DNA from 3 places in the Kineococcus sp. AC630 genome. Region 1 is predicted to be linked to each of the others. Evidence: riboswitches for the same ligand, from Rfam matches in the RefSeq annotation. Region 1 holds a riboswitch; each other region holds the start of a gene.
The links. A riboswitch is a leader RNA that binds a small molecule or an ion and turns the genes downstream of it on or off. The one in region 1 is predicted to bind S-adenosylmethionine.
Positions count from the first base shown of each region.

Region 2: another riboswitch for S-adenosylmethionine. It lies ahead of AC0I8G_RS01200 (aminotransferase class V-fold PLP-dependent enzyme); the one in region 1 lies ahead of AC0I8G_RS01985 (MFS transporter).
Region 3: another riboswitch for S-adenosylmethionine. It lies ahead of AC0I8G_RS01185 (ABC transporter substrate-binding protein); the one in region 1 lies ahead of AC0I8G_RS01985 (MFS transporter).

Region 1 covers NZ_CEEDMJ010000002.1:22,641-34,003, reverse strand. The annotation lists gene AC0I8G_RS02000 (PP2C family protein-serine/threonine phosphatase) at 1-304, shown strand, start outside; gene AC0I8G_RS01995 (methyl-accepting chemotaxis protein) at 352-1,935, opposite strand; gene AC0I8G_RS01990 (LLM class flavin-dependent oxidoreductase) at 1,987-3,348, opposite strand; gene AC0I8G_RS01985 (MFS transporter) at 3,345-4,673, opposite strand; SAM riboswitch class I at 4,683-4,771, opposite strand; gene AC0I8G_RS01980 (SGNH/GDSL hydrolase family protein) at 4,857-5,648, shown strand; gene AC0I8G_RS01975 (alpha/beta hydrolase) at 5,728-6,822, shown strand; gene AC0I8G_RS01970 (electron transfer flavoprotein subunit alpha/FixB family protein) at 6,836-7,795, opposite strand; gene AC0I8G_RS01965 (electron transfer flavoprotein subunit beta/FixA family protein) at 7,792-8,607, opposite strand; gene AC0I8G_RS01960 (FAD-dependent oxidoreductase) at 8,609-9,994, opposite strand; gene rarD (EamA family transporter RarD) at 10,097-11,056, shown strand; gene AC0I8G_RS01950 (bifunctional lysylphosphatidylglycerol flippase/synthetase MprF) at 11,114-11,363, shown strand, end outside.
Region 2 covers NZ_CEEDMJ010000001.1:253,242-259,717, reverse strand. The annotation lists gene AC0I8G_RS01225 (ATP-grasp domain-containing protein) at 1-886, shown strand, start outside; gene AC0I8G_RS01220 (NtaA/DmoA family FMN-dependent monooxygenase) at 870-2,189, opposite strand; gene AC0I8G_RS01215 (LLM class flavin-dependent oxidoreductase) at 2,198-3,241, opposite strand; gene AC0I8G_RS01210 (hypothetical protein) at 3,319-3,552, shown strand; gene AC0I8G_RS01205 (rhodanese-like domain-containing protein) at 3,579-3,953, opposite strand; gene AC0I8G_RS01200 (aminotransferase class V-fold PLP-dependent enzyme) at 4,037-5,383, opposite strand; SAM riboswitch class IV at 5,440-5,554, opposite strand; SAM riboswitch class I at 5,714-5,805, shown strand; gene AC0I8G_RS01195 (methylenetetrahydrofolate reductase) at 5,867-6,476, shown strand, end outside.
Region 3 covers NZ_CEEDMJ010000001.1:240,951-252,313, forward strand. The annotation lists gene AC0I8G_RS01150 (aminotransferase class I/II-fold pyridoxal phosphate-dependent enzyme) at 4-1,188, shown strand; gene ypfJ (KPN_02809 family neutral zinc metallopeptidase) at 1,524-2,429, shown strand; gene AC0I8G_RS01160 (LLM class flavin-dependent oxidoreductase) at 2,441-3,580, opposite strand; gene AC0I8G_RS01165 (GNAT family N-acetyltransferase) at 3,577-4,074, opposite strand; gene AC0I8G_RS01170 (dipeptide ABC transporter ATP-binding protein) at 4,071-5,708, opposite strand; gene AC0I8G_RS01175 (ABC transporter permease) at 5,705-6,553, opposite strand; gene AC0I8G_RS01180 (ABC transporter permease) at 6,592-7,611, opposite strand; gene AC0I8G_RS01185 (ABC transporter substrate-binding protein) at 7,608-9,203, opposite strand; SAM riboswitch class I at 9,383-9,475, opposite strand; gene metE (5-methyltetrahydropteroyltriglutamate--homocysteine S-methyltransferase) at 9,624-11,363, opposite strand, start outside.

The DNA.
Region 1 (11,363 bases):
CGGGCGCAGCACGGTCCTGGTCGCGGAACCCGACCTCCCGCTGGGGGTGGCCCCCGGCCAGCCCCGTCACGACCACGACATCCCCTGGCCGCCCGGGGCGACGCTGGTCCTCTACACCGACGGCCTCGTGGAGCGCCGCGGCCGCGACGTCGGCGACGGCATCATCGTGCTGCGCGCCGCCCTGGAGCGGACCCACACCGAGGACGTCGAGACGCTGCTCGGGGAACTGGTCACCGAGCACGTCGCCAACAGCGAGGACGACTGCGCGGTCCTCGCCGTGCGCGACGTCTCCGCCACCCGCTGACCCGCGGTCCTGCGGGGATCCCCGGCAGGACCACGGGCGGGCCGGTCTCAGAAGCGGAAGGCGCCCACCAGGTCGTTCAGCTCGGCGGCGGCGCGGGAGAGCTCGCCGGCGGTGTCGGCGGTCTGGGTCGCCCCGGCCGTCGTCTCGTCGGCGGAGGCGGCGATGCCGGAGATGTTCGAGGCGATCTCCTGCGAGCCGGACGAGACCTCGGTGACGTTGCGGACCATCTCCGAGGTCGTCGCGGACTGCTCCTCGACGGCGGCGGCGATGGTCGACTGCAGCCCGTCGATGCGGGCGATGACGTCGGTGATCTGGCTGATCGCCGACGCCGCGGCGGAGGCGTCGGCCTGCGTGGAGCCGACCTTGGCGACGATCTCCTCGGTGGCCCTCGCGGTCTGCTGGGCCAGTTCCTTCACCTCACCGGCGACGACGGCGAAGCCCTTGCCCATCTCCCCGGCACGAGCGGCCTCGATGGTGGCGTTCAGCGCCAGCAGGTTCGTCTGCTCCGCGATGGAGGTGATGAGCTTCACGACCTCCCCGATCTCGCGGCTGGAGACCGAGAGGCGTTCGAGGGTCTCCCCCGCGACACCCGCGGCCGAGACGGCGTCCGCGGCGGTGGAGCTGGCCTCGGCCGTGCTGGTCGCGATCTCGCGGATGGCGGCGGTCATCTCCTCGCCGGCGGCGGCGACGGTGCCGATGTTGGCCGAGATCTCCTCGGTCGCGGCCGAGACGACCTGCGTCTGCACGGCGGCCTCCTCGGCCCCGGCGGAGAGACGGGTCGCGACGGCGTCGAGCTGCTCGGAGGAGCTCGCGAGGACGGAGGCGTTCGCGCTGATCCGGCGCATGGAGTCGGCGAGGCGGTCCATGGTGGTGTCGAGCGCACCGGCGACGCGGCCGACCTCGTCGCGGCTGACGATGCCGACGCGCTGGTCGAGGCGACCCTCGGCCATGCCCTGCACGACCACGAGGGTGCGGGCCAGGGGCCGGGCGACCGAGCGGGAGACCACGACGGCGACGACGACCGCGACGGCGATCGCGATGGCGCCGAGGACCAGCAGCAGCGCGACGGCAGTGCGGTAGGCGGACGCGCCGGCGGCGGCCATGTCCACCGCGGCCTGCTGCTCGCCGGCGGTCATGGTCTTCAGCTCGTCGGTGATCTGCTTCGCGATCGGGCTGATGCTGGCGGTGCGGTAGGCGATGTACCCGGCCTGGTCGTCACCCTTGGCCAGGGCGATGAGCTGCACGCGGGCGTCGCGGTACTGCTTGAGGCTGGCGACGAAGGCGTCCCGGTCGGCGGCCTTCGCGGCCGGGCCGGAGGCGAGGTACGTGGCCCACGCAGCGTCCAGCGCCGTGTCGTCGGCGGTCACGGCGTCCAGCGCGCTCTGCTTGGCCGCGGCGTCGGCGGTGAGGGCCACGTTGGTCACGTCCATGCGCGCCTGCAGGAACTCCACCTGCACGGTGAGGATCGACTGCACCGAGGCGAGACCCGACGACGACATCGTCGTGAGGTTCCCCTGCGAGGTGCTGAGCTTCGCCCAGCCCACCCCCACCACGGTGGCGAGCAGGAGGCAGACGACGCCGAAGCCGGCGAACAACTTGGAGGCGACGTTCAGGTCACGTAGACGGGTCACGGTGGTCCATCGGCCGCCGTTCGGGGACCCTGACCCGATTTCTAGAAGAAGTCAGCGACGGAAACCGGCTCCCACGTGGGTGTCCGGCAGGCGGGCCGCGCCCCCGAGTCGTTCCCGCAAGGTCGTCCCGGGGGCCGGCTTCGGGGCGGTGCGACCGCGCCGCCGGAGTTCGGGGACGAGGTGGTCGACGACGTCGACGAAGGTCCCGGGCATCGTGGCGTACATCAGGTTGAACCCGTCGACGTCGGCCTCCGCCGCGAACTCCTCGAGGTGGTCGGCGACCGTCTGCGGGGAACCCGCGAGGACCGGACCCCGACCCCCCACCGAGACGAACTGCGCGAGGTCGTCGATCGTCCACTCCCGGTCGGGATCGTTCGTGAAGCTCGAGAGGGCGGACCGGTTCGCGTCGGTGGTCACGTGCTGCAGGGTCTCGTCGGCGGCGCGACCGGCGAGGTCGACCCCCGTCCACCCCCCGAACAACGCGAGGGCGGCCTCGCGGCTGGCGTGCTCGCGGTAGTCGGCGAGCAGCGCGCGCGCCTCCTCGTCGCTGCTGCGGACGACCGTGGTGAGGCCGGCGAGGACCTGCACCGACCGCGGGTCACGGCCGGCGCGTTCGACCTGTTCGCGCAGGGAGTCGACGGACCTGCGGGCGATCTTCGCGGTCGGCGCGATGATGAACACGCACTCCGCGTGCCGGGCCGCGAACTCCTGCCCGCGGGGCGAGGAACCCGCCTGGAAGATGACCGGTGTCCGCTGCGGCGAGGGTTCGCAGAGGAACGCGCCGGGGACGTCGAAGTACTTCCCGTGGTGGTCGATGTCGTGGACCTTGGCCGGGTCGGCGTAGATCCCGCGCCCGGCGTCGCGGACGACGGCGTCGTCCTCCCAGGAACCCTCCCAGAGCTTGTAGCAGACCTCCAGGTACTCCTCGGCGACCTCGTAGCGCTCGTCGTGGGCGACCTGGGCGGTGAGACCCAGGTTCTTCGCGGCCGAGTCGAGGTAGCCCGTGACCACGTTCCACGCGACGCGGCCGCCGGTGAGGTGGTCCAGCGTCGTGAGGCGGCGGGCCAGGGAGTAGGGCTGTTCGTAGGTCGTGGTCACGGTGAGCCCGAAACCCAGGTCCTCGGTGACGGCGGCCATCGCCGACACCGCGGCGAGCGGGTCGTTGACGGGAACCTGCACGGCGGCGCGGACCGCCGCGTCCCGCGATCCCCCGTGGACGTCGTAGGTGCCGAGGACGTCGGCGAGGAACAGCGCGTCGAAACCCCCGCGCTCGAGGAGGCGGGCGAGGTTCGTCCAGTGGGCGAGGGTCCGGTAGTCCGCGCTGTGGTCCTCCGGTCGCGACCACAGCCCCGCGGCCTGGTGGCCGACGCAGGCCATGGCGAAGGCGTTGAGGCGCAACGGTGTCGGGCTCAACGGGACAGTCCCTCCAGAGGTCGGTGCGCGGTCTCGCGGGTGAGCGCGGCCGCGATGGTGGTGAGGACGGCGAGGAAGCTCAGGTACCCCGCGACGATCCAGGGCGAACCGTTCCCCGCGGCCAGCAGGGACGCCGCGATGAGCGGGGTCAGACCGCCGCCGAGGACCGCGCCGATCGAGTACCCGAGGGACGCACCGCTGTAGCGGGTGCGGCTGTCGAACTGCTCGGCGAAGAAGGCGCCCTGAGCGCCGTACTGGCTGTCGTGACCGAGGTTGATCGCGATGACCATCGCGCCCACGATCAGGACGGTCGACCCCGTGTCCAGCAGCAGGAACGCGGGCACCGTGAACACCGCGGTGAGGACCGACCCGAACAGGTAGACGGGTTTGCGGCCCACCCGGTCCGAGAGCAGACCCCACAACGGCGTGGCGGCGAGGCTGATGACCGAGGCGACGAGGACGGCGAGCAGACCGACGTCGGCCCCGTCCTCGCGCACGTGGTTGGTCAGGTAGTTCAGCGCGAACACCGTGTAGAGGACGTAGGCGCCGTTCTGGCCCAACCGCATGCCGGTCGTCAGGAACACCCCGCGCTTGTTCGTCGCCAGCACCTCGGCGACCGGTCGGCGCGACGTCGCGTCGGCTTCGCGCAGCGCGGTGAACGCCGGGGAGTCGGTGACCTTGAGGCGGATGACCAACCCGACGACGACGAGCACGGCGCTGGCCAGGAAGGGGATCCGCCACCCCCAGGCGAGGAAGTCCTCGCTCGAGGTCAGGGTGCGGGTGAGCCAGAAACCCCCGCTGGCCAGGACCATGCCGGCCGCGGAACCCATCTGCGGGATCGCGCCGAACAGACCGCGCCGGCCGGTGGGGGCGTGCTCGACGGACAGCAGGACGGCCCCGCCCCACTCACCCCCGGCCGAGAAACCCTGCAGCAGCCGCGCCGCGACCAGCAGGACCGGGGCCCACACCCCGATCCGGTCGTGGGTGGGGAGCAGACCGATGGCCGCCGTGGAGATCCCCATGACCAGCAACGAGGCCACGAGGACCGCCTTGCGGCCCACCCGGTCGCCGATGTGACCGGCCACCGCACCGCCGAGGGGTCGGGCGGCGAAACCCACGGCGTAGGTGGCGAACGCGGCGATCACGCCGACGGCGCCACCGACGTTCGGGAAGAACAGCGGGCCGAGGACGATCGCCGCGGCCGTGCCGTAGAGGTAGTAGTCGTACCACTCGATGGTGGTGCCGACGAAGCTCCCCAGCGCCGCCCGGCGGCGGACGAGGGGTTCGCTGGGCGTCGCGAGGACGGTGTCGTGCACGGTGCTCACAGAACGGTTCTCCCATCGGTCCTGGCGGTAGCACCTTCCCCGCGGGGTGGTTGCTGCGACGTCGACGAGCCAGGTCTCTCGGTCGCTCTGGATGGCTGGGGCGAACCTACGACGGGGGCGCGCGCCAGGCAAACCGGGACCCGGTCCCGGGCGCGGGGCGCGAGCCGGTGCCACAGTGGGCGGGTGAGCTTCCCGTGGGCCCGCTCCCCACGCACCTCCCGGACCGTCGCCCTCCTGCTGGCCGTCTGCGCGGCCGCCTGCGCCGGGCCGGACGACGCCGCCTCGTCCTCCGCGCCCCTGCGCCTGCTGTCCCTGGGCGACTCCGTGCCGGCGGGAGACGTCTGCGGCTGCACCCCCTTCCCGGACCTGGTCGCCGACGGTCTCGCGCCCGCAGGCGGGGCCGACGTGGTGCAGCGGGCCAGCGGCGGGGCGACGTCGACCGACGTCGACTCCGTCCTGCGCCGGCTCGCGGCGGACGAGGGACCCCGACTCGGTGCGCCGGACGTCGTGCTCCTGCAGGCCGGGGCCAACGACCTCGTGCAGCAGGTCGACCTCGCCACCTCCACCGCCGGGGCCGTCGACACCGACGCGACGATCGAGCGGGTGGTGGCGACGCTGGCGGGGACCGTCGACGAGCTCACCGCCACCGGAGCCCGGGTCGTCGTCCTCGACTACTGGGCGGTCGGGCTGGACGGTGCGGTCGCCCGGCAGGAGTACACCCCCGCCGAGCTGCACGACCAGGTCGCCCTCACCGACGCCTTCGACGACCGCCTCGCCGTCGCGGTGGGCAGCGAGGCGCTCTTCGTGGACCTGCGCCCGGTGTTCCACGGCCCGGACGGGACCGGCGACCCGACGACGCTGCTCGCCGCGGACGGCGACCACCCCGACGCCGCCGGGCACCGGGCCATCGCGGACGCCGTGCTGGACGTGCTCGCAGGCTCGGAGGGTGCTGCCGGTTCGCCGGGAGATCGCTGAGAGAGGGCACGTCCCCGCCTGTGGTGACCCATGGTGGTCCCGGCGCACCACGCGCCGGTTCTGGCACGGGGGGTGTGGGGTGGGTCTCGACGATCCGCTGACGAGGTGGATCGCCATCGGCGTCGCAGTGGTGGCCACGGTGGCGCTGGTCGTCTGCTGGCGGGGACTGGCCCGGCGGGGGTTCCTCGCCCTCCTGGGACGCTCGGTGGCCCTGCTCGGGGTCAACGTGAGCGTCCTCATGGCCGTCTTCCTCGTCGTCAACGCCCAGTTCGGGCTGTTCTCGGACTGGGCGGACCTCCTCGGGACGCAGCAGGTGGTCACGACCACGCAGGCCAGCGGGTCGGCCACCGCCCAGGCGTCCGAGGCCGCCCCCGTCCGTCTCGACGGCTACGACGGGAGGGTCTGGCGGGTCCAGGTCCCCGGCCCCCGCTCCGCCACCACGGCCGAAGCCCTGGTGGTCCTGCCCACCGGGTACGGCACCACCCCCGCCCCGGCCGGGGGGTACCCCGTCATCGAGGCCTTCCACGGCTACCCGGGGACCCCGGAGCAGTGGCTCGACGCGATGCACCTGCTGCCCTCGCTGGACGCCGCGGTCACCGCGCACCAGCTGGCCGCGTCCGTGGTGGTCATCCCGACGCTGGAGGTCCCCGCCGGACGCGACACGGAGTGCGTCGACGCGGGAGCCGGTCAACCGGCGCTGGAGACCTGGCTCTCCCAGGACGTCCCCGACTACGTGGAACAGCACTACGCGGTGAGCAGGCAGGCGAGGTCGTGGGCCACCCTCGGGTTGTCGATGGGTGGCTGGTGCGCCAACGAGCTGACCATGCTGCACCCCGACCGCTTCAGCGCGGCGATCGCCTTCGGCGGCTACTCACGCCTCGACCTGGGGTCCTGGAAGCCGTTCCCTGCGGACAGCCCCCCGGCGAAGCGCTACGACCTGGTCGCCCTCGCGCGCCAGGACCCGCCGCCCGTGCGGTTATGGGCCCTGGCCTCGAAGGAGGACGGGCTGTCCTGGCCGAGCACCCAGGCGCTCGCGAGCGCGGTGCACGGGCCCACCACGATGACCCTCGTCACCCAGCAGCAGGGCGGTCACCGGACCAGCATCTGGGCGGGCATCGTCCCGCAGGCGCTGACCTGGCTGGGGTCGGCGCCGGGGTTCGCCCCGGCGACCTGACGCCGCCCCGCGGTCAGGGGCGGCGGGCCCGGAGCTCCGCCACGAGCGCGGGGACGACCTCGCCGAGGTCCCCCACGATCCCGTAGTCGGCGAACTCGAAGATCGGGGCGTCGGGGTCGTTGTTGACGGCGACGACCGTGCCGGCCGCGTCCATCCCCCCGCGGTGGTGGACGGCGCCGGAGACGCCGAGGCCGATGTAGAGGCGGGGCGAGATGGTCACGCCGGTCTGCCCGACCTGGGCCTCGTGCCCGATCCAGCCTTCGTCGGTGGCGACGCGGGTCGCGCCGACGGCCGCGCCGAGGACGTCGGCGAGCTCCTCCACCCCGGAGAAGTCCCCGTCGACGCCGCGGCCACCGACGACGACGACCTCCGCCTCGGCCAGCGCCGGACGGTCGCCGGTGGGCCGCTTCGTGCGGGAGACGACGGTGACCGCCCGGGCCGCCGCGGACGCCTCGACGGTGTGCTCGACGAGGGCCGTGTCGGCGGGGACGGCGACCGGCGCGGCCGGCACGACGTTCGGGGCCAGCGCGACGACGGCGAGCCGGCCCCTCGCGGCGCAGGCGGTGTCCCAGGACCCGGCGAGGACGCTCTTGCGGGCGACCCACCGCCCGTCCTCGAGGGCGACCGAGGCGGCACCGGTGACGACCCCGGCACCGGCGCGGACGGCGAGCCGGGCCGCGACCTCCTTGCCCTCGAACGTCGAGGCGACCAGCAGCAGCGAGGGTTCGACGGCGGTGATCACCATCTGCAGGGCGTCGACGACGGAGGCCGTCAGCTGGGCGTCGGCTCCGTCGACGTGGACCTGGTGCAGCGTCGCGGCGCCGTGCGCGGCGAGGAGTTCCGTCTGCGGCGACTCCCCCACCCAGACCGCGTGCACGACGGCGTCGGGCAAGTCGCGCGCGAGCGTCAGCAGTTCCAGCGCGGTGGGGCGGACGGCGCCGTCGGCGTGGTCCACGAGAACCAGGACGTTCACTGGAAACCCTTCTGCGACAGGTAGTCCACCAGGGCGGGAACGGTCTCCGCGTCCCCGGTCACGAGGACCCGGTCGGGTCGTTCCGGACGCGGCTGCGCGTGCACGACGGTCGTGGCGGAGCCGGCGGCCCCGACCGTGGCCGGGTCGAGTGCGAGGTCGGCGAGCGTCCACGACGTCACCGGTGCCTTGCGGGCGGCCATGATCCCCTTGAAGTTCGGGAAGCGGGCGCGGAAGGCCTGGTCGGTGACCGAGAGCACCGCGGGCGCCGCGGCGGTGAGGACCTCGACGTCGGTGGACGTCTCGCGCTGCACCCGCACGAGACGACCGGTGGGGCCGTCGCTGAGGGTGATCTCGTCGGCCAGCGTCAGCTGCGGCCACCCGAGCAGTTCCGCGAGCGCCGCGGGGACCAGGGAGGTGAGCCCGTCGAGCGCGGCCATCCCGGCGACCACCAGGTCGACGGGGCTCTCGGCGTGCAGCTTCGCGATCGCCGCGGCGAGGATCCGGGCGGTGGCGATGGCGTCGGAGCCGGCGACGGCCTCGTCGCTGACGTGCACGGCGGTGGACGCGCCCATCGCGAGCCCGCGGCGCAGCGCCTCGACCGCGGCCGCCGGGCCGAGGGTCAGGACGGTGACGTCGTGGCCCTCACCGGGGAAGCCCGCGGCCTCGGCCGTGCGCAGCCCGGCTTCGAGGGCGTCCTCGTCGAGCTCGTTGAGGGTGTCGTCGTCCCCGCCGCGGACGAGGCGCCCGTCGTCCCCCAGGGAGCGGGGCGACTGGATGTCGGGGACGTGCTTGACGCAGACGACGACGCGCACGTCAGACCGTCCCGCGGGAGTGCTTGATCATGTCCTCGCGGGACACGACCTTGACGCGTTGGCGGCCGTGGGGTTCGCCGAGCGAGCGTTCGTGGGCGTCGAGGACCTCCCAGTCCGACCAGGTCAGGACGTCGACGCCCTTGCCCCGCAGGAAGTCGAGGATCGCCTGCGGGTCGGGCTCCGCGGCGCGCTGGAGCGCGGCCGCGTCGGCCAGGAGGTGCTTGACCGTCTCGGAGGCGTCGGACTTGGTGTGCCCGATGAGCCCGACGGGACCGCGCTTGATCCAGCCGGTGCAGTAGACGCCCTCGACGGTCTCGCCCCCGGGGGCCAGGACGCGGCCCTCGTGGTTGGAGATGACGCCCTTCAGCTCGTCGAAGGGGACACCCTCCAGCGGGGAGCCGAAGTAGCCGACGGCGCGGTAGACGGCCTGGACGTCCCACTCGTGGAAGTCGCCGGTGCCCTCGACGGAGGCGTCGCCGGTGAGTCGGGTCCGTTCGGTCCGCAGCCCCCGGACGTGCCCGTCCTCGGTGGTGAGGACCTCGACCGGGGCGTGCAGGAAGTGCAGGTGCAGACGGCGCGAGGCCGTCGACTCCCCCTCCTTCAGCGTCCAGTCGGTGAGCGTCTTCACGACCTGCTTGGTCTGGTTGGACTTCGCGATCGCCTCCATCGAGCCCTCGTCGAACTCGAAGTCCTCGGGGTCGACGATGACGTCGACGTCGGGCACGTGCCCGAGCTCGCGCAGCTCCAGCGGCGAGAACTTCGCCTGCGCGGGACCGCGGCGGGCGAAGACGTGCACGTCCTTGACCTTGGAGGACTTCAGCCCCTCGTAGACGTTGGCCGGGATCTCCGTCGGCAGCAGGTCGTCGGCGTGCTTGGCCAGCACGCGGGCCACGTCGAGGGCGACGTTGCCCGCGCCGAGGACGGCGACGGTCTCGGCCTCCAGCGGCCACTCGCGCGGGTAGTCGGGGTGCCCGTCGTACCAGGAGACGAAGTCGGCCGCGCCGTAGCTCTCCGGGGCCTCGACCCCGGGGATCGCGAGCGTCGCGTCCTTGATCGACCCGGTGGAGAAGACGACGGCGTCGTAGTGGTGGCGCAGCTCCTCGAGGGTGACGTCGGTGCCGAAGTCGACGTTGGTCAGCAACCGGACGTCCCCGCGGCCGAGGACCTTCTCCAGCGCGACGATGATCTGCTTGATGCGCGGGTGGTCGGGGGCGACGCCGTAGCGGACCAGACCGAACGGCGCGGGGAGGCGCTCGAAGAGGTCGATGCCGACCCCGTCGAAACCGGTGGCCGTGAGGTCGGCCTTGGAGAGGATGTCCGAGGCGTAGATCCCGGCCGGTCCGGCTCCGACGACGGCGACGCGCAGCGGACGGTTCGAATCGGTCACAGCTCTCGGTGTCCCTCTCGTAGGTGGTGACGCGCTGGGTGACGCGCTGGGATGACGTGGAAGGCAAGCCTAACGCGGCCCGCTGGAGCGGCCGACGCCACGATGACCCCTGTGGACCAGCGCGCAGCAGAGCACACCGAGTCTCCCTCGGCCGAGCACAGGACGCGCACCGGAGTCCTCGCCGGCCTCGCCTGCTACTGCGTCTGGGGCCTCTTCCCGTTCTTCTTCCACGCCCTCGCCCCGACCGGGGCGGTGGAGCTGCTGGCCTGGCGGGTGCTCTGGTCGCTGGCGCTGTCGGTGCTGGTGGTGACCGGGCTGCGCCGCTGGCCCGCGGTCCTGGCCGTGCTGCGCTCGTCGCGGCAACGGGGACTGCTGGCGGTCGCGGCCGTCGCGATCGCGGTGAACTGGGGCGTCTACGGCCTCGCCGTGGTCACCGGACACGTCCTCGAGGCCTCCCTGGGCTACTTCGTGAACCCGTTGCTGACCGTCCTGCTCGGGGTGGTGGTGCTGCGGGAACGGCTGCGCCGCACCCAGTGGGTCGCCGTCGGGATCGGGCTGGCCGCGGTCGCCGTCATCACCGCGGACCTGGGCCGGCTGCCGTGGATGGCGCTGACGCTGGCCGTCTCCTTCGGCAGCTACGGCCTGCTGAAGAACCGCCTCGCCCGGCACGGCTCGGGGCTGGACCCGCTGACGGGGCTGAGCGTCGAGACCGGGTTCCTGGCCCTGCCCGCGGCCGCCGCGCTGCTCGTCCTCGGGGACCGGCTGACCTTCACCGGATTCGGCGCCTGGCACACCGTGCTGCTGGTGCTGTCCGGTCCGCTGACCCTCGGCCCGCTGCTGCTGTTCGCGGTGGCCGCCGGCCGGGTGCCGCTGAGCGTCATCGGGATGCTGCAGTACCTGACCCCGGTGCTGCAGTTCGTCGCGGCGCTGCTGCTCGGGGAGACCATGCCGGCCTCGCGCTGGGTCGGGTTCGGGCTGGTCTGGGTGGCGCTGGTGGTGCTCACGACGGACGCGGTGCGCCGCCGGGGACGGCCCCGGGACTGGGAGTCCACCGGGAGTTGACCGGGAGGGCACCCGCGACCGTGCGTCGGCTGTGGCGGAGGCAGCAGACTGCTCTGCGTGCTCCCTCCCCTGTTGGCCGGCCGCGCGCGACGAGGGCGGATCCGCCGCATCGGCGCCGTCGCGGTCGCCTTCCTCGGTCTCGTCGGTGTCGTCTCCGCCATCACACCGCCCTTCCGCGAACGGTTCGCCCCGCTGCTGGACGTGCTGCCGCTCGCGGTCCCGTTGGGGGCGAAGACGGTCCTGGTGCCGGTCTCGATCGCCCTGCTGCTGCTGGCCCGGGGCCTGCGCCGCGGTCAGCGGCTCGCCT
Region 2 (6,476 bases), on a different contig from region 1:
GAACCCCGAGTGGTTCCCGCCCTTCGAGGCCGCCCTGCGCGCCGAGGGCGTCCCCTTCGAGGAGGTCCTGCTGACCGACGGGTCCCTGGACCTCGACGCCGAACCGGCCCCGGGCGTCTACTGGTCGCGGCTCAGTGCGTCCGCGCACACCCGCGGTCACGGGCAGACCAAGGAGTTCACCCGGGCCCTCTTCGCCTGGCTCGAGGGCTGGGGCCGCCGGGTCGTCGGGGGGACCCACGTCGTCGAGCTCGAGGTGAGCAAGGTCGCCCAGCACGCGCTGTTGCGCCGCAACGGGTTCGACGTACCCCGGACCGTGGCCGTCTTCGGCCGAGGGGACCTGGCGGCACGCTCCCGGGAACTGCAGGTGCCGTTCATCACCAAGCACAACCAGGGCGGCAAGGGCCTCGGCGTCCGGCGCTTCGACTCCCACGAGGACTTCGACGCCCACGTCGCCTCGCCGGAGTTCGAGGAACCGGTCGACGGGATCACCCTGCTCCAGGAGTTCCTCCGCTCGGCCGAACCGTTCGTCACCCGGGCCGAGTTCGTGGGCGGGCGCTTCGTCTACGCGGTGCGCGTGGACACCTCCGCGGGCAGCTTCGAACTGTGCCCCGCCGACGCGTGCGAGGTGCCGGGCGTGGTCCCGTTCGCGCTGCGGACGGAGATCACCGGAGACCACCCGCTCGTCCGCCGCTACGAGGAACTGCTGCGGACGGCCGGCATCGAGATCGCCGGCATCGAGTTCCTCGAGACGGCGGACGGGCGGACGGTCACCTACGACATCAACACCAACACGAACTACAACCCCGCGGTCGAGGCCGTCGCCCCCGTGTCGGGTCCCGGCGCCATCGCCCGCTACCTCGGCGGGCTCCTCAGCGGCGACGCGTGAGCGGAGGTCGCAGACCCAGGTGCTCGCGCAGCGTGGTCCCGACGTACGCGGTCGGGTAGGCGCCCCGTTCCTGCAGGGCCGGGACGAGCTGGTCCACGACGTCGTCCAGGCCGCTGGGGACGAGGAACGGCGTGATGTTGAACCCGCTGCTGGCGCCGCTGCGCACCCAGAGGGTCAGCTCGTCGGCCAACTGCGAGGCCGTACCGGCGAAACCGCGCCGGGTCGAGGTGTGCAGCACGAGTTCGCGCAGCGAGAACTTGTTCTCCTCCGCCACCCGGCGCCACTCCTGGGCGATCGCCCGGGGGTCGTGACCCTGTCGCGCGGCGCCCCGGGTCCCGTCGATGTCCGCGATGACGGGGTCGTGCGCGGGCAACGGGCCGTCGGGGTCGTGGCCCGACAGGTCCTCGCCCCACACCTGACCCACCAGCGAGAGCGCGGTCGCGGGGGTCACCTGCTGCTCCAGGACCCAACGGGCCTTCTCCTCCACCTCGCCCTCGGTGTCGGCGACGACGATCTGGGTCCCCGGGAAGGTGAGGACGTCGTCCTCGGGGCGACCCGCCGCCACGACGCGGCGGCGGACGTCGTCGGCGAACGCCAGCGCGTCGTGGCGGTCGCTCCCGTGCGCGGAGAAGATCACGTCGGCCGAGCGGGCGGCGAAGTCGCGGCCGGTGGGTGAGTCGCCCGCCTGGAAGATCACGGGATGACCCTGCGGGCTGCGGGGGACGGTGGGGGCGATCTCGACGTCGAAGAAGCGGTCGTCGGAGTCCACGGGGGCGAACTCCGACCCGTCCCAGCTGTCCCAGACCCGTCGGGCCAGGTTCACGAAGCGTTCGGCCCGCTCGTAGCGGTCGGCGTGGTCGAGGTAGCCGCCCCGGCGGAAGTTCGCCCCGGTCCAGGCGTTGTCCGTCGTGACGACGTTCCACGCGGCGCGACCACCGGAGAGGACGTCCAGGGACGCGAGGCGGCGGGCCAGGTCGGCGGGGTCGTTGTAGGTGGTGTTCTGGGTGGCGACCAGACCGATGCGGTCGGTCAGACCCGCCAGCGTGGCGAGTTCGGTCAACGCGTCGGGTCGCCCGACGACGTCGAGGTCGTGGATCCTGCCCCGCTGTTCGCGCAGGCGGAGACCCTCGCCGAGGAAGAACGCGTCGAACAGTCCGCGTTCGGCGGTCCGGATCAACTGCGTGAAGGTCGAGTGGTGCATCTGGGATCCGCTGCGGGGGTCCGACCAGATGGTGCTGTGGTTGACGCCCTGGAAGAAGACACCGAAGTGGACGACGGCGTTGGGGTAGCGCAGGTCGGTCACGGGACTCCTCAGGCCGTCGCGAACTGGTTGACCGGCCGGGGACGGCCGAGGGTGGTGCGCAAGGTCGCACCGGCGGCGGGTGGTTGCAGCAGCCGGGCGACGCGCAGGGCGGGGAAGGTGGTGCGCAGCAGCGTGCGGAGGTCCTCGTCGAGGACGGCGGCGTGCAGCCGGACACCGTCGACGGAACCCGCGAGACCGGCGAGGTACCGCGCGAAGCCCTCACCGGACCCCGCCCAGCGCAGCCGGTCCCGTACGGGGGCCGGGGCGTCGGCGTCGAGCGCCTCGACCCGCTGCGCACCCGAGGCGGCCGCGGTGTCGAGGGCGAACTCGACCTCGAGCACGACCAGCGGACCACCGGCGCTGCGCCGGGTCCGCTCGTTGCCCGTGAGGACGACGTCGACCACGTCCGGGTCGAGGAGGTCGCGTTCGTGGGCGGCCACGACCGGCTGCCCCTGCGGGGGACGGGGCACGGTGAGCGGGCCCTTGACCGAGAAGTTGGTGGCGACGACGTCGACGTGGTGCAACCGGTCGCGGTCGACGTAGCGTCCCGTGGCGACGTCGCGGACCACCGCGTCGTCCTCCCAGGAGTCCCACAACCTCCGCACGGCCCCGACCACGTCGGTGAGTTCCGCCTGCGGGTCGTCGAGCACGGGGAGGTCCACCGTCCGGGCCACGGCGGGGGTGGACGTCGTCGCGATCCAGCCGGCGCGGCCGGCGCTGGAGTGGTCCAGCGACGCGATCTGCGCCGCCACGTGGAACGGTTCGGAGTAGGTGGTCGCGGCGACCGGCAGCAGACCGATCGTGTCGGTGGTCCCGGCGAGGAAGGCCGCCCGCTGCACCGCGTCCAGGTGCCCGCGGGGGTTGCGGGGGTCCGGCAGCGTGGAGTCCTCGAAGGTGAGTCCCGTGAGGCCCTGGGCCTGCGCGGTGACGGCGAACTCCTTCAACCGCGCGGGGGAGAACACGGCGTCGGGGGAGACCCGGGAGCGGCGCCAGGCCGCGGGGTGCCACCCGCCGCCGTCGACGTCGAGGAACACGTGGAAGGGGGTCGGCATGGAAATCTCCTGAGTGGTGGGTACGGCAGCCGCCGTCTGTGTCACAGTGCTCTCCACCGATCGACGAGGAGGCGACCATGCGTGACCGGGTACGAGAACTGTTGGCGCACTGGGTGTCGTCGATCGTGGCCGGACTGGCCATCGCGGGGCAGGGGCAGTGGGGGTACGCCTGGTCGCCGCTCGACGACGAGCCGGCCCCCGGCGAGCTGAGCTGGCCGCAGTTCGAGGGGGAGCTGCGCGCGCTCTTCGCCGAGGCTGAACGTGGCGGGATCGGCGACGGGTCCCGGCCCAGCAGCGAGCCGATGCCCTGACGTCCCGCCCCGTCGACCGGGGTGGATCAGGTCTGAGCGGGTTCGCCCACGCTCAGCCCCGCGGCCTTCCAGGCCGGGAACCCGCCGTCGACCTGCACGACGTCGGTGAAGCCTGCCGCCAGCAGTTCGGCGGTGACGGGGCCGGAGCCCGCGGGAGAACCGCAGATCACGACGATCTGCTGGTCCTTCCCGGTGAGTTCCGCCAGCGCGGTGCCGGAACCGAGGGCGAACTTCTCCGCCACCTCGGTCTTGGCCACGACGACGGCCTGCGGCAGGTCGCCGGCGGCGGCCCGCCCGGCGTCGCTGCGGACGTCGACGAACAGCGCACCGGCGGCGACGGCGCGTCCGGCGGTCTCGGCGTCGACGAGCGGTGCCTGGGGTGCTGCGGTGGTGTCGCTCACGTCGTGTCTCCTCGGTTCGTGCGGTCGGCCCCGGCGATCGCGCGAGGCCGTCGTCCCTGCGGGCTGAGGCGTCGGGGACGAGGTCACCCCAGGTCCACGCCGGCACCGGGCGCGGGCAGGAAGGACGCGGGTTCCGGGCGAGCGTCGGTCGTGGGACCCCAGTGCCCCTCGACGATCCCGTACTCGAGCTCCGGCCCGGCACCGACGAACTGCTCGACCGCGGCCAGCAGCCGTTCGACCTCGGCCGATCCCGTCCCGACCCCGGTGGAGACCCTCAGCCCGCCGTCGGCCAGACCGAGGGAGTCGGCGAACCGGTGGGCGCAGAACCGTCCGTCGCGCACACCGATCCCGTGCTCGGCCGAGAGGAAGGCCGCGACCTCGGAGACCGAGCGACCGGGGACGGTGAAGGTCACGACCCCCACGGCGTCGTCGGGGCGGGGGCGCACGACCTCGACGCCCGCCAGCGCCGTCAGCCCGCCGACGAGCCGTTCGCGCAACGCCTCCTCGTGCGCCTCGAGCGCTCCGGGGGCCAGCGTGGCGAGCGTGCTGCAGGCCTGGGCGAGGGCGACGGCGCCGAGCACGTTCGGGGAACCCGCCTCGTGGCGGTCGGGCCCGGTGGCCCACCGCACCGCGTCGTGGCGCACGTCGAGGGTGGCGCCCCCACCCGCGAGGTAGGGATCGGCGGCGTCGAGCCAGTCGCGACGACCGACGAGCGCGCCCGCCCCGTAGGGGGCGTAGAGCTTGTGCCCGGACAGCGCGATCCAGTCGATCCCGTCGCGACCGAGGTCCACCCTGCGGTGGGGGAGCAGTTGCGCCCCGTCGACGGCGATGCGGGCGCCGGCCGCGTGCGCGGCCCGGGCCAGCCGGCGCAGCGGCAGGACCTCACCGGTCACGTTGGAGGCACCGGCGACGGCCAGCAGCGCGTACCCGCCGCGGGCGAGCTCGGCCTCCAGCAGCGTCGCGGTCTCCTCCGCGTCCGACCCGCCGCGCAGGACCGTGGTCAGGGCTGACCGCTGCCAGGACAACAGGTTCGCGTGGTGCTCGACGTCGGCCACCAGGACCCTGGAGCCCTGCGGGACGGCCCGGGCGAGCAGGTCGAGCGCGTCGGTCGTGCTCCGGGTGAAGACGACGACGTCGTCGGGGCGCGCCCCCAGGAAGGTCCCGACCTCGGCCCGGGCCTGCTCGAACAGGGCGGTGGAGACGCGTGAGAGGTACCCGGCGCCGCGGTGGACGCTGGCGTAGTGGGGGAGGACCTGGGCGACGCGGGTGGCGACGGAGACGAGGGCGGGCGCGCTCGCGGCGTTGTCCAGGTTCGCGTAGGTGGTCGACCCGCCCTGGGCGAGCGGGACGCGGGTGTCCCTGCCGACCACGGGCAGCAGCGGTGCGACGGGCGCCGGGCAGCGGAGGGGGGAGAGGGTGCTGAGCGTCACGAGGAGTCTCCTGGAGGAACTGGACCCTGCCGGGAGGACCGGGATCACCCCGGCGAGGTCCGCGCTTGCCGGCGCCACTGCGGCGTCGACCAGGTCGTCACCCGGGGCACCCCGCCGCGGAGGGAGGGTTGCCGGCCAGCGAGCCGGGGCTTGTCGCTGGCGCTCATGACCTGCGCTGAGGTTGCCACGTCGGACCCCGCTGAGCAAGATCGGCGTGTCGCGAACCCGTCGGAACTCCGCCAGAACCCCACGTGTCGGGTAGTTCCCCCGTTCGGGGGAACCCCGGAACAGCACTTGTGGATCGCGTCGACCCCGGTCTACATTCGGTGAACACCATCCAGAGCGGCCGAGAGTCCTGGCTCGACGACGCCGCAGCAACCCCCCGAGCCCGGGCGAGGGTGCTAAAGCCAGGCCGATGGAGTTCGTGATGCGCCCCACCGATGTCCCTGACGCGTACCCGGTTCCGGACCGGGGCCGGCCGCGATGACGCTGGCTCCCCTCGTCGCCGCCGCGACCGGGAGGCCCACCGTCAGTTTCGAACTCTTCCCGCCCCGTTCCGAGAACGGGCGGGAGTCGCTGTGGCGCAGGCTCTCCGATCTCCTCGACACGCACCCCGACTTCGTCTCCGTCACCTTCGGGGCAGCCGGCGCGACGAAGGGACCGAGCCGGGAGCTGCTGGCCCACGTCCTGGGTTCGACGGCCGTGCCGGCGATGGCCCACCTGACGTGCGTGGGGTCCTCGCGACGTGAGGTCGTGGAACTCGCCAGCGAGTTCCTCGACGCCGGTGTCCGCAACGTCCTCGCGCTGCGGGGCGACCCGCCGGTCGGGAGCGCGGACTGGACCCCGCACCCGGACGGTCTGGCGACCGCGCGGGACCTGGTGGAACTCCTCCAGGTCGCCGACCGGCGGCGCTCCGCGCTGCGGGGCGGTCGCGTCCCCGTCGACGAGGGTCCCCTGACCCTCGCCGTGGCGGCCTTCCCCCGCGGTCGCGACGCGGAACTGGCGGCCCTGCGCGCCAAGCAGGACGCCGGTGCGCACTTCGCGATCTGCCAGGTGACGTTCTCGGTCGACGAGTACGCCACCTTCGTGCGCC
Region 3 (11,363 bases), on a different contig from region 1:
CCAGTGCAACTCGCGCAACGCGCCCAGACCGTCCAGCCGTTCCACGCCCTGGCCTTCGGCGAGCAGGCGGCGGTCCTCGAGGCGCAGGGCCACCACGTGGTGCGGCTCAGCATCGGGGAACCGGACTTCGGGGCCCCGCCGGCCGTGCGCGAAGCCATGCGGCAGGTGATGGACGGCCGTCCTCTCCCCTACACCCCGTCGATGGGTTCTCCCGCGCTGCGCCGGGCGATCGCGGGCTTCTACCGGGACCGGCACGGCGTCGAGGTGGACCCCGCGCGGATCGTCGTCACCTCCGGCGCGTCCAGCGCCCTGCTGCTGGTGCTGGCCGCGACGACCGACCCGGGGTCCGAGGTCGTGATGGCCGACCCGTCCTACCCCTGCAACCGGCAGATGGTGGAGACCTTCGGCGGGGTCGTCGTCACGGTGCCCACCACCGCGGCGTCGCGCTACCAGCTCGACCCCGGCGGCGTCGAGCGGGCGTGGACCGAGCGCACCCGCAGCGTCATGGTCGCCACACCGTCCAACCCGACGGGGACGTCCGTCCCCTTCGCGCAGTTGAGCGAGATCTGCGGGCAGGCGCGGGCCCGGGGGGCCTGGCGGATCGTCGACGAGATCTACCTCGACCTCTCCGACCCGGCGCCCGACGGCGCGGCGCCGCGCACGGTGCTCTCGGTCGACCCGGACGCGATCGTCGTCAACAGCTTCTCCAAGTACTTCGGCATGACCGGTTGGCGGCTGGGCTGGGCGGTCCTGCCGGCCGGGCTCGTCCCCGCGGTCGAGAAGCTCGCGATGAACTACTTCCTCTGCGCCTCCGCACCCGCGCAGCAGGCGGCGCTCGCCTGCTTCACCCCGGAGACCCTGGCCCTGTGCGAGGAGCGCCGCCTCGAGCTCGGGGAGCGCCGCCGGATCGTGCTGACCGGGCTGGCCGGGATCGGGCTCCCCGTCCCCGTCGAACCCGACGGCGCGTTCTACGTCTACTTCGACGTCAGCGGGACCGGCCTGGGCGCCTGGGAGTTCTGCGAGCAGGCCCTGCAGCGGGCGCACGTCGCGCTGACGCCGGGTCGCGACTTCGGGGAGGCGACCGCCGAGACCCACGTCCGGTTGTCCTACGCCGCCTCGCGCGAAGAACTCCGCGAGGGCATCAGCCGACTGGGACGGTTCCTGGGTCTCCTCGGCGACGCCTCCTGACCACCGGGTCCAGACCCCTGCCGAGGGGCGGGACCGGGAACCGCCGGGGCTGGGTCCCGCGCACCCGACGTCGCCGGGCTGCCGCCTCGCGTTCGGCGAGGAGCAACGCACGCCGCACGGCCCTCCCGGGGTCCGGCGGGGGCGGGATCGTCAGCATCGTTCTCCACTGGTGCGGTCGGGCGTGGTCACCGAACGGTAGGACGACTTCGGCTCTGCCGCAGGCCGAACGCTCCTGCGTACCAGCCCAGTCACGGAACGCGACGAACACCTCTGGAGTGGTGCGCCGCGCGGGGGCACAGCATGCTCGATCCCGTGACGAACCCTGTGATGCTCCCGTGAGGTACCGCGGCGACGCCCGCCTCGACACCGGCAACGTGCAGGACCGCCGCGGCGGCGGGGGCGGGCGGGCCGTCGCCCTCGGCGGTGGCGGGCTGGGGATCGTGGGTGTCCTCGTCCTCGTCCTGTTCCAGGTCCTCGGCGGGCAGGGCGACTCGCCGTCGCAGTTCGGGGGCGTGCTGGACGGGCTCGGGTCGGGCCAGAGCGCCGCCGGGTCCGAGCTCGCGGCGTCCTGCCGCACCGGCGAGGACGCGAACCAGAAGGAGGAGTGCGCCCTCGTCGCCGACATCGACTCGATCCAGACGTACTGGGGCGGGGTGCTGGGCGGCAACTACACCGAGACCGACACCGTGTTCTTCTCCGGGTCCGTCTCGACGGGCTGCGGGGCGGCCTCGTCGGGGACCGGTCCGTTCTACTGCCCGGCCGACCGGCTCGTCTACGTGGACCTGTCCTTCTTCGACGAGCTGCGGACCCGGTTCGGCGCCGAGGGCGGGACGTTCGTGAACGCCTACGTCCTCGCCCACGAGTACGGGCACCACGTGCAGGACCTGCTGGGCACCAGCGACTCCGTCCAGGCCGGGGTGAGCGGGCCGGACAGCGGCAGCGTCCGGCTGGAGCTGCAGGCGGACTGCTACGCGGGGACGTGGGCGAACCACGCGACGACGGTGCCGGACGACTCGGGCGGCCCGCTCATCGAGGAACTCACCGACGACGACGTCGCCCGCGCCCTGGACACGGCGGGACGCATCGGCGACGACTTCATCCAGACGAACCTCGGCGACGGCAGCACCGACCCCGGCTCCTACACGCACGGCACCTCGGAGCAGCGGCAACGCTGGTTCACCACGGGGTTCCGGGGTGGGGACCCGGCGCAGTGCGACACGTTCGCCGCGTCGACGCTCTGAGCCGAGGGGCCTCACCCGGGGAGGGTCACGGCTCCCACGAGGTCCGTCTCCTCGTGCTCGTGTTCGTGTTCGGCGAGGCCCCGCACGGCGCCGCCCGCGGGCCGCGGGAAGTCCGCCCAGGCCCGGCTGGGGAAGTCTCGGCGCACCACCGGGGCGACCTCGGTCGCGAAGAGTTCCAACGTCGCCCGCTGCTCGGAGACGGGCAGGCCCTGGCCGTCCACCCCGATCGCGAGGAGTTCGTGACCGAACGCCCCGTGGTAGTTCCCGATCTTGTCGACGACCTGCTCCGGGGATCCGACGAGGTTCGGCCCGCGCTCGACCGCGTCCTCGAGGGAGGCGAACGGGGACCTGTTGTGCGCCGCCGCAGGGGTCGCCATGTACCCCTCCCACAGGGGCCGGAACCGCTCGAGGGCCTCCTGGGAGGTCCTGGCCAGGTGCACGCCCCCCGAACCGGCGCCGACGAGGGCCCGGGCGGGGTCGTGACCGTGCTCGGCGAAGCGCTGCCGGTAGTGCGCGATGAGGTCGGCGTACTTGGCCTGCGGGTGGAAGGCGTTGGCCGAGAACAGCGGTTCGCCGAAGCGGGCCGCGAGTTCGGTGGACTCCCGGCTGGACGCCGAACCGTGCCAGACCCGCAGCGGCCCGTCGAGGGGCCGCGGGTAGGTCGTCGCCCCGCGCAGGTCCGGACGGTAGCGCCCCGACCAGTCGACCCCCTCCTCCCGCCACAACCGGCGCAGGAGCTCGTAGTTCTCCCGGTTGCGGTCCCACTGGTCGGCGAGCCCGAACCCGAACAGCTCCGACTGGTGGGCGTCGTTGCCCTTGCCGATGATCATCTCAAACCGCCCGTCGGAGAGGTGGTCGAGGGTGGCGTAGTCCTCCGCGACCCGGACGGGGTCGAGCAAGCTCAGGACGGTCACCGTGGTGAAGAGCCGGATGCTCGACGTCCGGGCCGCCAGGTGGGCCAGCACGACGGTCGGGGCGGAGGACAGGAACTCCGGGGAGTGCCGCTCCCCCACCCCGAAGGCGTCGAGACCGAGCTGCTCGGTGAACTCCGCGGTCTCGACCACCTCGCGGAAGCGCTGGCGCGGCGAGGTGGACCTCCCACCGGCGGCGTCACCGCTGGTGCCGATGAGGGACATCACGAGGAACTTCACGGGGTGCTCAGATCCTTCTCGAAGGCCAGGGGGCCGATGGTCTCGGGGTCCACCGCGACGTCGAACAGCGGCCGGTAGCCCGTGGTCAGGTACAGGTGCTTCGCCTCGGGCTGGCGCGGTCCGGTCGTGAGGTAGGTGCGGCGGTAGCCCGCCGCGACGGCCCGGCGTTCGAGTTCCACGAGGACCCGACGGGCGAGCCCCCGCCGACGCTGCGCCGGGTGGGTCCAGATCCGTTTCAGCTCGGCGGTCCGATCGTCGTAGCGGCGGTAGGCACCGCCGGCGACGGGATCGCCGTCCTCGAGCAGCAGGAGCAGGACGCCGTGGGGTTCCTCGAACTCGCGCGCCGGGTAGCGCTCGAGCTCCTGCCGGACCTGGTCGGGGGTCCCGCCGTAGCGGGTCCCGTACTCCCGGGCCAGGTCGTCGAAGAGCGGCCGCGCGAGGTCGTCGTGCGGTCCGACGATCCGGACCAGCAGGTCCACGGGTTCGGCGGTCACGACACGTCCTCCAGGGCCCGTCGGCCGGGGATGGCCTCCAGCAGTTCGACCGTGTACGGGTGCCGCGGTGCGGAGAACACCTCCTCGGAGGTGGCGAACTCGACGAGTTCACCCCGGCGCATCACCCCGACCCGGTCGCAGACCTGGCGGACGACGGCCAGGTCGTGGGAGATGAACAAGTAGCTCAGCCCGTGGTCGGCCTGCAGCTGCACGAGGAGTTCCAGGATCTGCGCCTGGACGGAGACGTCGAGCGCGGAGACGGGTTCGTCGCACACCACGAACTCAGGCTCCAGCGCGAGGGCCCGCGCGATGGCGACGCGCTGCCGCTGCCCGCCGGAGAGTTCCGCGGGCCGCCGTTCGAGGACGTCCGCCGGCAACCGCACCTGGTCGAGCAGCTCCACCGCGCGTCGTCGTCGCGAGGCCCCGTTCCCGATGCCGAACGCGCGCAAGGGCTCCGCGACGGTCTCCCCCACGGCGACGCGAGGATCGAGCGAGGCGTAGGGGTTCTGGTAGACGAGCTGCATCCGCCGTCGCAGCTCGCGCCAGGCCGAGCCCCGCAGGCCGGCGGTCGGCCTCCCGTCGAACAGGACCTCGCCCGTCGTGGGACGTTCCAGGCCCAGGACGAGGCGGGCGGTGGTGGTCTTGCCCGAGCCGGACTCCCCCACCAGCCCGACCGTCTCACCCCGGCCGACGTCGAAGCTGACGTCGGAGACGGCGGTCTGGGCGTTGCCCCGGCCCGGCAGCGGGAACTCCTTCACCAGGTTCCGCACCCGGACGAGCGGTTCCGCCGGTCGCGGTGCCGGCGGCGCGGTGCGCTCGCGGGGTCGGGCGGTGATGCGGGCGCTGGACAGGCTGGGTGCGCTGGCGAGCAACTGCCGGGTGTAGGCGTGCCGCGGTCGGGTGAGCACCTGGTGGGCGGTCCCGACCTCGACGACCTCGCCCTCGGACATCACCACGACGCGCGTGGCCCGGTCGGCGGCCACCGCCAGGTCGTGGGTGATGAACAGCACGGCGGTGCCGGCCTCGCGGGTGAGGTCCTCGAGGTGGTCGAGGACGTGTCGCTGGACGGTGACGTCGAGGGCGCTGGTGGGTTCGTCGGCGACGAGCAACCGGGGCCCGGCCGCGAGCCCGATCGCGATGAGGACGCGCTGGCGCATCCCGCCGGAGAGTTCGCTCGGGTACTGCCTCGCGCGGAGCGCGGCGTCGGGCAGGCCGGCCGCGGTCAGCAGGTCCACCGCGCGCACCCGGGCGGCGGCCCCCCTGGCCAGCCCGTGCACGTGCAGCGCCTCGGCGACCTGGTCGCCGATGCGCTTCACGGGGTTCAGCGACAGCGTCGGGTCCTGCGGGACCAGGCCGATGCGCGCGCCGCGGACCCGCCGCCAGGCGGTGTCGCTCAGACCCACGAGTTCGTCGCCCTCGAGCAGGACGGAACCGGCGTCGACCGACCCGTTGCCCGCCAGCAGCCCCACGACGGCGTGCGCCGTGGTGCTCTTGCCGGACCCGGACTCCCCCACGACCGCGACGACCTCACCGGGGTGGACGTCGAACGAGACGCCGTGCACGACCTCCTTCCTCCCGGCCCGGCCGGTGTAGGAGATCCGGAGGTCCTGCACCTGCAGCAGCGGAGCGTTCACGCGGCGTTTCCCTTCTCCAGGGCCCGGGCGATGCGGTTGGCGGACAGCACGACGGCCGCCACCACCAGACCGGGCAACGTCGTCAGCCACCACGAGGTCGCCAGGTAGTCGCGCCCGCCGGACACGAGCGAACCCCACTCGGGGGCGGGCGGGGGCGCCCCGAACCCCAGGAAGCTCAGCGACGAGACGGCGAGGACGGCGACCCCGAACTCGAGCGCCGACAGCGCCAGGACGGGGCCCGCGGCGTTGGGCAGCACGTGCCGGAAGAGCACACCCGTCGTCCGGACGCCACCGGCCCGGGCCGCCTCGACGTAGACCGCGGAGCCGACCTTCAGCACCTCCGAGCGCATGACCCGGGCGAAGTTCGCGACCGTCCCGATGCCCACGGCGATCGCCACCTTGGTCGTGCCGAAACCCAGTGCGGTGATGAGGGCCATCGACAGCAGCAGCGCCGGGATGGACAGCAGCACGTCCATGACCCGCATGAGCACGTCGTCGACGACACCGCGCACGAAGCCCGAGACCAGCCCGACCAGCGTGCCGACGAGGAGTCCGATGAGGACGGCCAGCACCGTCGCCTGCAACGTCAACCGCGAGCCGTGGACGACCCGGGAGAACAGGTCCCGGCCGAGGTGGTCGGTGCCGAACAGGTGGGCCGCGGAGGGTCCCTGCAACCGGTCGGCGGGAACGCCGTCGATCGGGCTCTGCGCGGTGAAGAGGTCCGGGACCACCGCCCAGAGCAGCACCAGCAGGAGGACCAGGCCGGCGAGCACCACGTCGGGACGGCGCAGCCGGCTCGGGACCCCGCGCCGGGGTCTGACCGGTCTGCGGTAGCGGACGTCGATGTCGAGGACGTCGAGGACGTCCTCGGGTGCGGGCCGGCTCACGTGCCGGCCCCCACGACGACGCGGTCCGCGGTGCGGTCCCGGCGCTTCGAGGCGCGCGCGGCACCGATCACCCGGATGCGGGGGTCGAGCACCGGGTAGAGGAGGTCGACGACCAGGTTGGTGACCACGAACACCGTCGCGGCCAGCAGGACCAGGCCCTGCACGAGCGGGATGTCCTGACCGTTGACGGCGGTCACCGTCAGCCGCCCGATCCCGACCCGGGAGAACACGGTCTCGACCACGACGGCCCCCGCGAGCAGGTTCCCCACGACGACCCCGCCGATGGTGAGCGCCGGGATGGTGGCGTTGCGGAACGCGTGGCGCAGGTGCACCCGGGCCCGGGACGCGCCCTTGGCCCGGGCGGTCTCGACGTACGGTTCGGCCAGGGCCGTCCGCAGACCCCGGGCGAGGACCTGCGCGATGGAGGCCGAGACCGGGATCGCCAGCGTGACGGCCGGCAGGACGAGGCTGGAGACCCCCCGGTTGCCCAGCGCGGGGAAGACCGGGATCCGGAACGAGAACACCTGGATGAGCAGCAGCCCGACCCAGAACGTCGGCAGCGAGACCCCCAGCGGGGGCAGGGCGAGCAGCAGCGTCCGCACCCAGCCCCAGCGCGTCCAGGTCGAGAGGAAGGCGATCCCGACCCCCAGGACGAGGGCGACCACGAAGGCCGAGGCGGCGAGCAGGGCCGTCTGCGGCAACGCGTCCGCGATCGACGTCGACACCGGTGCGCCGTTCTGGATCGAGTTCCCGAGGTCCAGGTGCAGCGTGCGCCAGAGCGCGTGGACGTACTGCACGGGCAACGGGTCGTCGAGTCCGTACTCGGCGCGCAACGCCGCCGCCTGGGCGGGGTCGACCGCGGCCTGCTCCCCGCCCTGACCACCGGCGAGCATGATCGAGACCGGGTCGCTCGGGAGCAGGTAGAGGATGACGAACGTCACGGTGAACGCCGCCCACAGGACCAGCACGGCCTGACCGAGACGGCGGCCCACGTAGCCCACGAGCCCGAGGTTCACGAGGTCTTCCAGGCGTCGTAGAACCACAACCGGGAGGAACCCTCGAACTGCAGGTCGTGCACGTCGTCGCTCGCGGCGATGACGGTGGAGAGTTCGACGAGCGGGATCGAGTGGGCCTGGGTCAGGAGGAGCTTCGACGCCTGGGCCACGAGGTCCGCGCGCTGCGCGGGGTCGGTCGTCGCGGCCTGCCGGGTCAGCAGGTCGTCCACCTCGCTGTGCGCGCGGTGGTTCACGTTGCGCGCCTCGGTGGAGAAGATCGTGCGGGCGACGTCCGGGTCGGAGCGGGTCAGGTTGTAGAAGATCGCGTCGTAGTCGCCGGAGTTCTGCTGCGCCGTCGTCTCGGCCGTCGTGCCCTGCTTCAACTGCAGGTCGATCCCGACCTCGCGCACCTGCTGCTGCACGAGTTCCAGCACCGCCGAGGTGGGCTGCCAGAAGGTGATCGTGAAGGAGAGCTCCTGGCCGTCCTTCGCGCGGATCCCGTCCGCACCCTTCGTCCAGCCGGCCTGGTCGAGGAGGGCGTTGGCCCCGGCGACGTCGTGGGCGAGGACGTCGGAGTCGTCGGGTGCGTCCGGGGTGGACGCCGAGAGCGCCGACGTCACGGCCACGTCACCCGGGTTGAGGATGCTCGCCAGTTGTTCGCGGTCGATGGCCTTCGACAGGGCCTGGCGGACGCGTTCGTCCTGGAAGACCGGCCGCGACTCGTTGGGGAAGAAGTTGTAGGGGATGCCCGGGTTCGCGCGACGTTCGGTCCAGAAACCGCCGCCGTCGAACTGCGGGAGGTCCTGCGCGGAGATCGCCGTCGTCGCGTCGATCTGACCCGACTGCAGCGACCCGGTGCGCACGCTCGCCTCGGGGACCACCTGGTAGGTGATCGTGTCGAGGTAGGCGTCACCACTGTGCTTCGAACCCGTCGGGGCCCAGGCGTAGCCGGTGCGCTTCTTCAGCACGACCTCGCTGTCCTTCGTGTACTTCCCGACCACGAAGGGACCGGATCCGACGAGAGTCGTTCCGTCGCAACGAGTCGCGGGATCCGCGGTGGTCGTGGCGACGGAGAGCAGACCGAGGCTCATCGTCGACGTCGCCTGCAGGAACTGTGCGCTCGGCTGCGAGAACGTCACGACGGCCGTTCGCGCGTCCGGCGTCTGCGTCCCGGTGTAGCCCGCGAGGTAGGCCGAGGCCAACGACGCCTTCGCCCCGAGCGCGACGATGCCGTCGAGGTTCGCCTTGACCGCCGCGGAGTCGAGCGGCGTCCCGTCGGAGAACGTGGCGCCCTCACGCAGGTGGAACGTGAACGTCCTCGCGTCGGGGCTGACCTCCCAGCTCTGGGCCAGCCACGGCTGGACCTGACCGTCGAGGTCCTGGACCGTGAGGGAGTCGACGAGCTGGCGACCGACGTTCAGGGCGTCGTTGTTGCCGACCTGCTGCGGGTCGATGCAGCCGGAGTCGACCTGGATGGCGAAGGTGAGGTTCCCGCCGGCGACGGGTTCACCGTCGGCGGCGGCACTGCCGTCGTCCTGGCTCCCGCCACCGCAGGCGGTGAGGGCGAACAACGCGACGAGGGCGACGGCGGACAAGGGCGTGCGGGTGCGCAAGGGTTCTCCAGGCTGAGGGGTACGTCGAAGACACGTCCGGCCTGCGGCGGGGACGCGGGGTGACCGGCACGTTCCCGGTCAGCGGGGGTGCTGGGTCAGCGACAGCCGGTGGAACCGGTGAGGCAGAAGTCGACGATGCGCCTCAGGACGGCGACGTGGGACGTCTTGTTCACTGCGCTCCTCCATCGTTCCTGGCGGAAGCACCCGCGCCCGTTGCCGGGGGGTTGCTGCGACGTCGTCGAGCCAGGTCTCTCAGCCGCTCTGGATGGTGTTCTGCAGGAATCATAGGGACCCCCTGCCGGAATCTCAACCCGCCCGGCCGGGTCGGCGGGAACCCGGGCCGAACGAGCGCCGCCCTCCTGACCTCGGGAGGTCAGGAGGGCGGCTGGCGTCCGGCGGGGATCCGCTCGGACGGGGGCGTCAGCTCGTCGCGACGGCGTGCGCGGGGAGTTCCGCGCGGACGGTGCGGGCGGCCTCGACGAGGTTGCGCAGCGACTCGGTGGTCTCGGCGTAGCCACGGGTCTTGAGGCCGCAGTCCGGGTTCACCCAGACCTGGCGGGCCGGGACCGCGGCGACGGCGGCGCGCAGCAACCCGACGACCTCCTCGGTCGAGGGAACGCGCGGCGAGTGGATGTCGTAGACCCCCGGCCCGATGCCCCGCGCGAAACCGGCCCGCGCGATGTCGCCGAGGACCTCCATGCGCGAGCGTGCCGCCTCGATGCTCGTGACGTCCGCGTCGAGGCCGTCGATCGCGTCGATGACCTCACCGAACTCCGAGTAGCAGAGGTGGGTGTGGATCTGCGTCGCGTCGGCGGCACCGGCCGTCGCCAGGCGGAACGAGTTCACCGACCAGTCCAGGTAGGCGGGCTGGTCCTGGGTGCGCAGGGGCAGCAGCTCCCGCAGAGCGGGTTCGTCGACCTGGACGATCCCGATGCCGGCGGCCTCGAGGTCGCTGACCTCGTCGCGCAGCGCCAGGGCGACCTGGCGGGCGGTGTCGCCCAGCGGCTGGTCGTCACGGACGAAGGACCAGGCGAGGATCGTCACCGGGCCGGTCAGCATGCCCTTGACGGGCTTCGTCGTGCGTGTCTTCGTGTACCGGCTCCAGGGCACCGTGATCGGCGCCGGACGGACGACGTCACCCCAGAGGATGGGCGGGCGCACGCAGCGCGACCCGTAGGACTGGACCCAGCCGTGGGCGGTGACGGCGAACCCGTCGAGCTGCTCGGCGAAGTACTGGACCATGTCGTTGCGCTCGGGTTCCCCGTGCACGACGACGTCGAGGCCCAGTTCCTCCTGCAGGTCCACGACGCGGTCGATCTCCGCCTTGAGGAACTCCTCGTAGGCGGCCGTCGCGAGGTCTCCGCGCGTCCACGCGGCGCGCGCCTTGCGGATCTCGCCCGTCTGCGGGAACGAGCCGATCGTCGTCGTCGGCAGCGCCGGCAGACCCAGCGCCTGTTCCTGGGCGAGGCGGCGCACGGCGTAGTCGCTGCGCCCGAAGGCCTCCGGGGTCAGCGCTCCGAGCCGGTCGCGCACCTCGGGACGCACCACGCCGGGGGCGCCGACGCGGTCGGCCCGGGCCTGCGCCGACGCGGTCAGTTCCTCCTGCACCGCCGCTGCGTCCCCCAGCGCCTTGCCCAGGACGACGACCTCGGCGACCTTCTGGTCGGCGAACGCGAGCCAGCCGCGCAGGCGCTCGTCGAGGGTGGTCTCGCGGGTCACGTCGTGCGGGACGTGCAGCAGCGAGGTGGACGTCCCCGCGACGACGTGGGCGGCGGAACCCTCGAGGGTCCGCAGCCGGGCCAGCGCCTCGACGAGGTCGACCCGCCAGACGTTGTGACCGTCCACGACCCCGCCGACGACCGTCTTGCCGTGCAGCAGTTCCGGACGCGCCGGCGTCGCGCCGCGGACGAGGTCGAGGGCGAGACCCTCGACCGCCGTGGCGGCCAGGGGTTCCAGGAGGTCACCCGGGTCGCCGTAGGGCGTCGCGACCAGCAGGCGCGGACGGCCCTCGAGCGCCGCGAGGCGGTCGTAGGCGCGACGGACGAGGTCGGCGAGACCCTCGACGCCGTTCGTCGCGGAGTCGCTGACCAGCGCCGGTTCGTCCAGCTGCAGCCACTCCGCCCCCGCGGCCGCGTAGGCGGCGAGGAGTTCCTCGTAGGC